3 regions of the Variovorax sp. Soil_C_39 genome follow, and region 2 is predicted to be linked to each of the others. Evidence: predicted binding sites of a transcription regulator. Region 2 holds the regulator's gene; each other region holds the start of a gene.
The links. Region 2 encodes LexA, which represses DNA repair genes until DNA is damaged. Its sites were predicted from a motif close to ACTGTATNNNNATACAGT; they were not measured.
Positions count from the first base shown of each region.

Region 1 (3,472 bases), on a different contig from region 2:
TGCGCATGGCCGCGAGCTTGAGCCGCGCGGGGTTGAAGATGTGCGCGTAGTAGGTGAGCCAGAGCTGCTCGCCGGCGTCGGGCGCGGGCTTTTCGCGCCGGTCGGCGCCGGGCCGGAAGGCCAGCGCGGCACCGTCCCACGCGACGCAGCGGTCGGGCGTGAGGATGGCCCAGCGCATCTGCGCGAAGCGGCGCGCGAAGAACGGCGCATTGGCCTCGACGATGCGGTGCTCGGGCTCGAACCACGCCACATGCCGGTCGAGCCCGTCGACCTCATCGGCCACGCGCGTGAAGCGCACGAAGGCGCGCATCTTGTGGATGTCGCGCCGCACCGACCGGGCCATGCGCTGGGCTCGCATCATGTCGGCGTCGAGTGGATCGTGCCGCAGCGCGGGTTCGTGCGCGAGGCGCCAGAGCAGGCGGTAGAGCAAGGCAAAGCGCTGGTCGTCGCGGTGCAGGACCACGTCGGCGCAGAGTGCGACGAAGGCGGCCGGCACGGGATGCGAAGGCACGGCGGGCGGCGCGGGCAGCATGGTGTCTGCCTCGCCGAACAGGCCTTGGCTTGCGCCGCCGCCGCCATCGCCGCCGGCCGCGTCGCGCACACGCCATTCGACTTCGCCCGGCGGCACGCCAGCGGCCAGCAGTTGCCGGGCGCTGCGGCGGAATGCGTCGAGGTCGACCGGATCGTCGAGCAGCGCCTGCATCGCACGACCCCTAGAACAGCGATGCCTGCACCGCGGTGCGCGGCGGCGCCGCGAGAGCGCCGCGCGCCGGCCGATGCCCGTCGGCCACCACGAACGGCAGCACCTTGCGCGCGGGCACATGGAGCCGCCGCAGGTCTTCGGCACGCACGCGTCGCACCCGACGTGCCTGCATCAATCGGTCGACGGCCTTGACGCCGAGCCCGGGCACGCGCAGCAGCATCTCGCGCGGTGCCTGGTTCAGGTCGACCGGGAAGCGCTCGGCATGCGCGAGCGCCCAGGCCATCTTGGGATCGACGTCGAGCCGCAACAGGCCGTCGGGCGCCGCCACGATCTCCTCGTGGCCGAAGCCGTAGAAGCGCATCAGCCAGTCGGCCTGGTAGAGCCGGTGCTCGCGCAAGAGCGGTGGGGCGGTGAGCGGCAGCGCGCGCGCCGCATCGGGAATGGGGCTGAAGGCCGAGTAGTAGACGCGGCGCAGCCGGTAGGCGCCGTACAGCGTGGCGCTGGTCGCGAGGATGCCGCGGTCGTCTGTGGCATCGGCGCCCACGATCATCTGGGTGCTCTGCCCCGCGGGCGCGAAGGGCGGCGGCTTGGCGGCCACGGGGGCGGCGCCGGGCAGCACGCGAATCGGCACCACGCGGCGCGCTTCTTCGCGCGTGTGGTCGATCGCAAGCCGCAGCCGCGCCATCGATCGGCGGATGGCGCTCTCGTCCTTCTCGGGTGCGAGCGCCTGAAGCCCCTCGGTGGTCGGCATTTCCACGTTGATGCTGAGCCGGTCGGCATAGCGGCCGGCCCGCGCGATAAGTTCGTCGCTTGCGTCGGGAATGGTCTTCAGGTGGATGTAGCCGCGAAAGTCGTGGTCCTCGCGCAGCGCCCGCGCCACCTCGACCACCTGCTCCATCGTGTGGTCGGGCGACTTGACGATGCCGCTCGACAGAAAAAGGCCCTCGATGCAGTTGCGCCGGTAGAAGTCGAGCGTGAGCTGCACCACCTCGTCGATGCGAAAGCGCGCGCGAGGCACGTTGCTCGAGGCGCGGTTGACGCAGTAGAGGCAGTCGTACTGGCAGTGGTTGGTCAGCAGCACCTTGAGCAGCGAGATGCAGCGGCCGTCGGGCGCGTAGCTGTGGCAGATGCCCATGCCCTCTGTCGAGCCGATGCCGCGTCCGCCGACCGAGTCGCGCGGCTGCGAACCGCTCGACGCGCAGGAGGCGTCGTATTTGGCGGCATCGGCAAGGATGGCGAGTTTGCGCTGGAGTTCCACGGCGGCTTGGGGCGTCAAAAGACTGTATGAATATACAGCACCGAGGCGCCGGCGTTGACAAAGACCGGCTGCGCGCAGGGTCGCTCGCCACGCGGCCCGCTACAGTCCAGGGCTCTTTCCACCCGATGCGCAGCGATGCGCCGTGTCCGATGCGCCGCCTCTCTTCCTTCTCCGTGCTCGCACTGGCTGCCGCGCTGCTTGCCGCGGGATGCGCCTCCCCGCGCACCGCGCCGCGCGTGGTCTTCCTCGCCGACGGCGTTTTCAAGTCGCCCTCCACCCAGGACGCCGAGGCCTATTGCCGCAACTTCGGCGCGCCCATGCGCTACCTCGACCCCGAGGCGGCGGCCCGCGCGCCGGGCGCCGAGGTGACCTATCGCTGCGACTGAGCCGGCGCGTCCTCGCCTGGCACCCGCACGCACGCGAGGATGAAGTCGATGAAGGTCCGGATCGCGCGCGTGTGCTGCCGGTTCGGCATGTAGAGCATGAACATCTGCGTGCCGAAGAGCGACAGGCGCCAGTCGTCGAGCGTGGTGACCACGTCGCCCCGGCGCATGTCGTCGGCCACCACGTAGTCGGGAACCAGCCCGATGCCGAGGCCCGCCAGGATGGCCTGGCGCAGGAACAGGAAGTTTTCCGAGATCAGCGTCGGCTCGAGCACCACTTCGCGCCGCACTTCGCCCAGCTCCTGGCTCTGGTAGGCCGACACGCGCAGCTGCCGCCCGACGACGGCCGCCGTCACCACGGGGGCGCTCTGCAGTTCGTCGAGCTGCTGCGGCAGCGCATGTTCCGCCGCATAGCCGCGCGAGGCGCAGGCCACGTAGCGCACCGCGCCCAGGTCGCGCGCCACCAGGTTCTGCGGCGGCTCGGGCACCACGCGGATCGCGATGTCGACCTCGTCGCGCAGCAGGTCCTCGATGCGGTTCTCGAACACCACGTCGAGCACGATGCCCGGGTACTGCCGCTTGAAGTCGATCAGCCAGCCGGCCATCACGAGCTGGCCGTAGCCGCTCGGCACGCTGAGCCGCACGCGGCCCTGCAGCCCCTGGCCGAGCGTGGTGACCGATTCGCGCGCGGCCAGCAGCTCGCCCTGGATCACGATGCCGTGCTGGTAGAGCCGCAGCCCGATCTCGGTCGGCTCGGCCCGGCGCGTGGTGCGGCGCACGAGCTGCGCGCCGACCGACCGCTCGAGCTGGTTGAGGTGGTAGCTGACGTTGGCGCGGCTCATCTTGAGCCGCCGCGCCGCGGCGCTGAGGTTGCCCGCGTCGATGATTTCGACCAGCAGGGACAGCGATTGAAGGTCCATGGCGCCGATTTTGTCAAAAATTCTTTGACAGTCTGTCAATGGACTATGCAATTGTCAAAGCCCCGCACCCGACCAAGAATGCGGGGTTCACCCCAGAGCCTCGGGCTTCGCACTGCGGGCCCGCCACGCGAGAGACAAAGCAAATGGCCAATCAAACCCCCTCCAGCCCCTCCACGCCTTCCGGTCCCGTCACCTTCGCATGCGAGGG
Region 1 covers NZ_JBDGJQ010000008.1:106,717-110,188, forward strand. The annotation lists gene AC3A6J_RS20150 (UdgX family uracil-DNA binding protein) at 1-703, opposite strand, end outside; gene AC3A6J_RS20155 (putative DNA modification/repair radical SAM protein) at 714-1,961, opposite strand; gene AC3A6J_RS20160 (hypothetical protein) at 2,135-2,347, shown strand; gene AC3A6J_RS20165 (LysR family transcriptional regulator) at 2,332-3,264, opposite strand; gene AC3A6J_RS20170 (3-hydroxyacyl-CoA dehydrogenase NAD-binding domain-containing protein) at 3,408-3,472, shown strand, end outside.
Region 1: AC3A6J_RS20155 (putative DNA modification/repair radical SAM protein) is a predicted target of LexA. The motif match lies at 1,983-2,000, and genes of this name have one in related genera.

Region 2 (3,472 bases):
CGGCCTCGACCAGTTCGGCCCGCGAGGTGTTGACGAAGAGCGCTGTCGGCTTCATGCGCGAGAGGTCCTCGAGCGTGACGAGGCCCACGGTCTCTTCGTTGAGCCGCAGGTGCACCGACAGCACGTCGGCCGCGGCAAAGAACTCCTGGCGGTTCTGCGCCACCTGGAAGCCGTCGGAACGCGCCTTGGCGCAGCTCGCCTCGCGGCCCCAGATCACGACCTGCATGCCGAACGCCTGGCCGTAGCGCGCCACCAGTTGGCCGATGCGACCATAGCCCCAGATGCAGAGCGTCTTGCCCTTGAGCACCGAGCCGAGCCCGAAGTTGGGCGGCATCGACGCCGACTTGAGACCCGACTGCTGCCACGCGCCGTGCTTGAGGTTGCTGATGTACTGCGGCAGCCGGCGCATGGCCGCCATGATCAGCGCCCAGGTGAGTTCGGCGGGCGCCTGCGGCGAGCCGCTGCCCTCGGCCACAGCCACGCCGCGCTCGGTGCAGGCCGCGACGTCGATGTGGCCGCCGACGCGGCCGGTCTGGGAAATGAGTTTGAGCCGGGGCAGCTTCTCGATCAGCTGCCGCGAGATGTGGGTGCGCTCCCGGATCAGCACGATCACGTCGGCGTCTTTCAGGCGCACCGAGAGCTGGCCGATGCCTTTCACGGTGTTGGTGTAGACCTTGGCGGCGTAGGCGTCGAGCTTGGCGGCGCAGCGCAGCTTGCGCACGGCGTCCTGGTAATCGTCGAGGATCACAATATTCATGGCGTGCAATTGTGCCTCGCAGCACTGGCACGGCGCGCGCCTGAACGTTTGGATACCCGGCCCCGGGGAAAGTCACCGGGGCGTGCACGGGCTCAGTGCAGGTGCGCGGACCGCGGTGCGGCACTCACGGCTTCCATGGCCTCGAGCGCGGCGAGCCGGTCGAGCTCGGCGCAGACATCGGCCATACGCCCCGAAATCACCATCCGGTTGGTGCTGCGTTTTTCGCCCTGGTGATCGACCACGCGGATCACGCGCAGCGGCCGTGCAGGCGCGGCAGCGGCCTTGGGTGCCGCCTGGGCATGGGGCCGGGCCGCGCAGGCAGGGCGAACGACGAGGCCGCCATGCAAGCCTGCGGACGCAGCACGGCCATCGCGGTGGCGGGCACTGCGCGCGGGCAGCAACCGGCTGGCCAGCGACTGCAGCGGCATCCAAAGGTCAACGATAGCGAGAAGGGCGATTCCCATGTGAACTCCAAGAAGGTTTGAGGTTGAACACAGGCAGGATTGCTTTCGCCGGACGCAACAGGGTGATGGCGCCAGTTGCGCCATACGCCCGCCACCTGTTGCGGCTGGATGGATGGTTTCGGTTGTCAGCAGCCGGTTTGGCGGCTACATCAGCATGGTGTTGCGGATCAGGCCCACGGCAAGGCCCTCGATCTCGAACGGCTCGCCGGGCTGGACCACGATGGTCGGATAGTCGGGGTTTTCAGCGTGCAGCTCGATCACCTGCTTGTTGCGCTTGAGGCGCTTGACAGTGACTTCGTCGCCGAGGCGGGCCACCACGATCTGGCCGTTGCGGGCTTCCTTGGTGGCTTGCACCGCGAGCAGGTCGCCGTCCATGATGCCGGCGTCGCGCATCGACATGCCGCGCACCTTGAGCAGGTAGTCGGGCTGCTGCTGGAACAGGGTGTTTTCGACGTAGTAGGTCTGGTCGACGTGCTCCTGCGCGAGGATCGGCGAGCCCGCGGCCACGCGGCCGATGAGCGGCAGCGCGAGCTGCGCCATGCCGGGCAGCGAGAGCGAGAACTGCCCGCCTTCGCGGTGCCGGGTCTCGTTGAGCGAGCGCAGCGCGTCGCCCTTGAGCCGGATGCCGCGCGAGGTGCCGCTGACGAGTTCGATCACGCCCTTGCGGGCCAGCGCCTGCAGATGCTCCTCGGCCGCGTTCGCGGATTTGAAGCCGAGTTCGTTGGCGATCTCGGCGCGCGTGGGTGGCGCGCCAGTGCGTGCGATGGCGCTCTGGATCAAGTCCAGGATCTGTTGCTGGCGGGCGGTAAGCTTCACGGCAAACTGCATAGTGGTTCCTTGCGGCACTGGCTAGATATCCAGTAACTGTATTTTTAACCAGTTTTTAAAAGTTGGCAAGCATGGTGAATTCATCAGGTCCTGGTGTGCGGCGTATCGTGGTGTTGGGCACGGGCGGCACCATCGCAGGCCGCGCCGCCGATGACGGCGACAACATCGGTTACACCGCGGGCGAGGTCGTGGTGGCCGATCTGCTTGGCGGCATCGGTGCCCCCGCGGGCTTTGCGCTCGTGGCCGAGCAGGTTGCCCAGCTCGACAGCAAGGACATGGGCTTTGACGTCTGGCTGCAACTCGCCGAGCGCTGCGCTGTGTGGCTCGCCGAGCCTGACGTGGCGGGCGTGGTGGTCACCCATGGCACCGACACCATCGAGGAGACGGCCTTCTTCCTCCACTCGGTGCTCGCGCCGGCCAAGCCGATCGTGTTGACCTGCGCCATGCGCCCGGCAAGCTCCCTCTCGCCCGATGGCCCGCAGAACCTGCGCGATGCCGTCGCGGTCGCCGGCGCGACGGGCGCGAAAGGGACGACTGTGGTCTGTGCCGGCACGGTGCATGGTGCGCTCGACGTCCAGAAGGTGCACACGTACCGTCCTGATGCGTTTGCATCGGGCGACGCCGGCCCGGTCGCCTACGTGGAAGAGGGTGTGGTTCGGCGCCTGCGGGACTGGCCCGGCGCCGTGCCGGGCGGCGCTGGCGTAGGGCTGCGCGCGGTCGCGGGAGCGGTCGCGGCGGCAGGGTGGCCGCGGGTCGAGATCGTCATGAGCCATGCCGGCGCCAGCGGCGCGCTGATCGACCTGCTGTGCCAGGAGCGCGCCGGCGGCGTCGCCGAGCCGGTCCGCGGACTGGTCGTGGCGGCCACCGGCAATGGCACACTGCACCAGACGCTCGAGGCTGCTGCCGTGCGCGCGGAACAGGCTGGTATCCCGGTGTTGCGCGCCACGCGTTGCGCGAGCGGCCGCATTCTGCCGCGGCCCGACGACCGGCTGCGCGATGCGGGCGCGCTGACGCCGGTCAAGGCGCGCGTTGCGTTGATGCTCGAACTGCTGGGAAGGGGAAAAGAAGACGCCGCCTGAACCGCAGCGCCGGCGCGGCGCTCAGCTGCTCAGGGCCGCCAATGCGCGCTGCGTGATCTCGTCGACCGTACCGACGCCCTTGATGGCGCGGTACTTGGGCGCATTGGCCGGGTCGGCCTTGGCCCATGCGGAGTAGTAGTCGACCAGCGGACGGGTCTGCTCGCTGTAGACCTCGAGGCGCTTGCGAACGGTTTCTTCCTCGTCGTCCTTGCGCTGGATCAGGTCTTCGCCCGTGACGTCGTCCTTGCCTTCGACCTTCGGCGGATTGAACTTGACGTGGTAGGTGCGGCCCGACGCAGGATGCGAGCGTCGGCCGCTCATGCGTTCGATGATGTCGCTGAACG
Region 2 covers NZ_JBDGJQ010000002.1:733,173-736,644, reverse strand. The annotation lists gene AC3A6J_RS07550 (D-2-hydroxyacid dehydrogenase family protein) at 1-757, opposite strand, end outside; gene AC3A6J_RS07545 (hypothetical protein) at 850-1,221, opposite strand; gene lexA (transcriptional repressor LexA) at 1,366-2,049, opposite strand; gene AC3A6J_RS07535 (asparaginase) at 2,121-3,128, shown strand; gene adk (adenylate kinase) at 3,150-3,472, opposite strand, start outside.

Region 3 (3,472 bases), on a different contig from region 2:
CACGGCCTGCTGCGTGACGTAGAAGCGCTGCGGCACCAGCAGGTGCAGGTGGTCGCGGGCCCGGGTCATGGCCACGTAGAGCAGCCGCCGTTCCTCTTCGAGTTCGTGCGCGCCCTGCGCCACATCGGCAGGCAGGCAGCCGTCGACGACGTTGAGCACATGCACCGAGTTCCATTCCTGCCCCTTGGCCGAATGGATGGTCGACAGGATCAGGTAGTCCTCGTCGAGCAGGGGCGGACCGGGCCGGTCGCTCGTGGCCTCGGGCGGATCGAGCGTGAGCTCGGTCAGGAAGCGTTCGCGCGAGCCGTAACCCGACGCCAGCCGCGCCAGCTGCTCGATGTCGGCGCGCCGCACGCCGGACGGGTCGTCATAGAGCCGCTCGAGATGCGGCAGGTACCAGCGCGCCGCCAGGTCCACGTCGGCAGGCCAGGACAGCGACGGATCGCGCAGGGCCGCGTAAGCCTCGGCGAACACGGCCCATTCGGCGCGCGCGGCGGCCGGCGGCACGAAGCCGCGCACCACCGCCGCCGGATCGGCCGCGCCCTCCATCGCGTCGAGCAGCCGGGCGCCCGTGGCGGGCCCGATGCCCGGGATAAGCTGCGTGACGCGAAAGCCCGCCATGCGCCCGCGCGGGTTCTCAGCGAAGCGCAGCACCGCGAGCAGGTCTTTCACATGGCCGGCCTCGAGGAACTTGAGGCCGCCGTACTTCACGAACGGAATGTTGCGGCGCGCAAGCTCGAGTTCGAGTGCCGCGCTGTGCGTGGAGGTGCGAAACAGCACCGCCTGCGACTTGAGCGCGAGCCCGCCCTCGCGGTGTTCGAGCACCTTGTCGGCCACCCACACCGCCTGCTGCGCCTCGTCGGGCACGAGCACCAGCTGCGGCCGCCCGGCCGAGGGCTTGTCGGTCCAGAGCGTCTTGGCATGCCGCTCGGCGGCCTGCGCGATGACACGGTTCGACACGTCGAGGATCGGCTGCGTCGAGCGGTAGTTGCGCTCCAGCGTGACCACGCGCGCGGCCTGCGAGAACTGCGACGGGAAGTCGAGGATGTTGCGCACCGTGGCGCCGCGGAACGAGTAGATCGACTGCGCATCGTCGCCCACCACGGTCACGCCGCGCCCGTCGGGCTTGAGCGCCTGCAGGATCGAGGCCTGCAGCAAGTTGGTGTCCTGGTACTCGTCGACCAGCACATGGTCGAAGCGTGCGCCGATCAGCGCTGCGAGCGAGGGCTCGGCCACCATCTCGGCCCAGTAGAGCAGCAGGTCGTCGTAGTCGAGCACGTTCTGCTGCTGCTTGGCCTCGACGTAGGCACCGAACAGGCGCTTGAGCTCTGCCTCCCACTCGGCGCACCAGGGAAAGGCCTCGGCCAGCACGCGCTCGATCGGCGCACGCGTGTTGACGCAGCGCGAGTAGATCGACAGGCAGGTGCCCTTGCGCGGAAATCGGTTGGCGGTGGACGACAGGCCGAGCGCGTGGCGCACCAGGCCCATGAGGTCCTCGGCATCGCCGCGGTCGTGGATCGTGAAATGGTCGTCCAGGCCGACGTGGGCCGCATATTCGCGCAGCAGCCGCGCGCCGATGCCGTGGAAGGTGCCGGCCCAGGGCAGCGCGGGTGGCTTTTCGGAACGCAGGCCGAGCACGCGCGCCAGCACCTGCCCGGCGCGCCGTTCCATTTCCTGCGCCGCACGGCGCGAGAAGGTCAGCAGCAGCAGGCGCTGCGGATCGACCCCATCGGCGATCAACCGCGCCACCCGGTGCGCGAGCGTGCTGGTCTTGCCGGACCCGGCGCCGGCGATCACCAGCAGCGGCCGGTCGTCGCGCCCCGCGACGGCGCCGACGCCGTGCTCCACCGCGGCGCGCTGCGCGTCGTTGAGGGCCGACAGCGCGGCAGCGAGGCGCTCGGCCTGGGTGGCGGCGGTGGCGGGGAGGACGGGAGGCGCAGTGGTCTGCATGGGTGCAACTCTACTGTATGTCCATCCAGATCGCCCGCGTCGTGACACAGGGCCGATGACATAATCGCGGCCTTGCTGCCACCCGAGACCGCACCATGGAAACCGCTCCGTCTCTGCAGCTTTCAACTCCCACCTGCTGACGCCTTCTGCGAAGCGCCGGCGCGGGGCCGGGATTTGAAAGCGCCCCTTCCCTGCCCCTCCGCCACAGCCATTTCAAGGGAGTGAGCCCATGCTCAATATCTTCACGCTCGCCAACGGCCGCCTTGTCCAGGAAGAGATCGAGGCCCTCGAGGAGCTGTCCAAGTTCCAGCCCATCTGGGTCGACCTCGAGTCGCCCACGCTCGAGGAAAAGCGCTGGATCAAGCAGTACTACGGCCTCTCGATTCCCGAAGACGCGATGGACGAGGACATCGAGGAGTCCGCGCGCTTCTACGAGGAAGACAACGGCGAGCTGCACATCCGCTCCGACTTCCTGATCGACGACGACGAGGATCCGCGCTCGGTGCGCGTGGCCTTCATCCTGAACCAGCACAACACCGAACTCCGCAGCTGCGGCGTGCTGTTCTCGATCCACGACGAGGACGTGCCGGTGTTCCGCCTGCTGCGCATGCGTGCGCGCCGTGCGCCGGGCCTGATCGAGGACGCGAAGGAAGTACTGCTCAAGCTCTTCGACGCCGACGCCGAATACTCGGCCGACACGCTCGAGAACATCTACGACGAGCTCGAGATCGCGGGCAAGAAGGTGCTCGAAGGCAACGTCAGCGACGAGCTGGCCGGCGAGGTGCTCGGCGCCATCGCGCGCCAGGAAGACCTGAACGGCCGCATCCGCCGCAACGTGATGGACACGCGCCGCGCAGTGAGCTTTTTGATGCGCAGCCGCATGCTCAACGCCGAGCAGTTCGAGGAAGCGCGGCAGATCATGCGGGACATCGAATCGCTCGACAACCACACGGCCTTCCTGTTCGACAAGATCAACTTCCTGATGGATGCGACCGTCGGTTTCATCAACATCAACCAGAACAAGACCATCAAGATCTTCTCGGTCGCGAGCGTCGCATTGCTGCCGCCGACGCTGATCGCGAGCATCTACGGCATGAACTTCAAGTTCATGCCCGAGCTCGACTGGGCGATCGGCTACCCGTATGCGCTCGCGCTGATGGCCGCGAGCGCGCTGGGGCCGATGTGGTACTTCCGCCACCGCGGCTGGCTCAAGTAGGGCCTGCTAACCCTGGGCAAGGGGTCGCGCTGCGAGCCAGCCGCTGACGAGCGCGAGGCTGTAGCGGCTCGCCACCTCGGCGACGAAGCGCGCGAAGTCGCCATGCGCCGCGTCGTCGGCGCGGTCGGATATGGTGCGCACCGCTGCGAAGGGCACGCCGTGGTCGTGGCACGCCTGGGCCATCGCTGCGCCCTCCATCTCCACCGCCAGCGCCTCAGGCAGGTCGCGGCGCAAGGCGGCGCTCTCGGCGCTGGTCGACACGAAGCGGTCGCCGCTCACGACCAGGCCGCGGTGCAGTTTCGGCGC
Region 3 covers NZ_JBDGJQ010000006.1:164,157-167,628, reverse strand. The annotation lists gene AC3A6J_RS17515 (ATP-dependent helicase) at 1-1,950, opposite strand, end outside; gene corA (magnesium/cobalt transporter CorA) at 2,180-3,166, shown strand; gene AC3A6J_RS17505 (5'-methylthioadenosine/adenosylhomocysteine nucleosidase) at 3,173-3,472, opposite strand, start outside.
Region 3: AC3A6J_RS17515 (ATP-dependent helicase) is a predicted target of LexA. The motif match lies at 1,963-1,980, and genes of this name have one in related genera.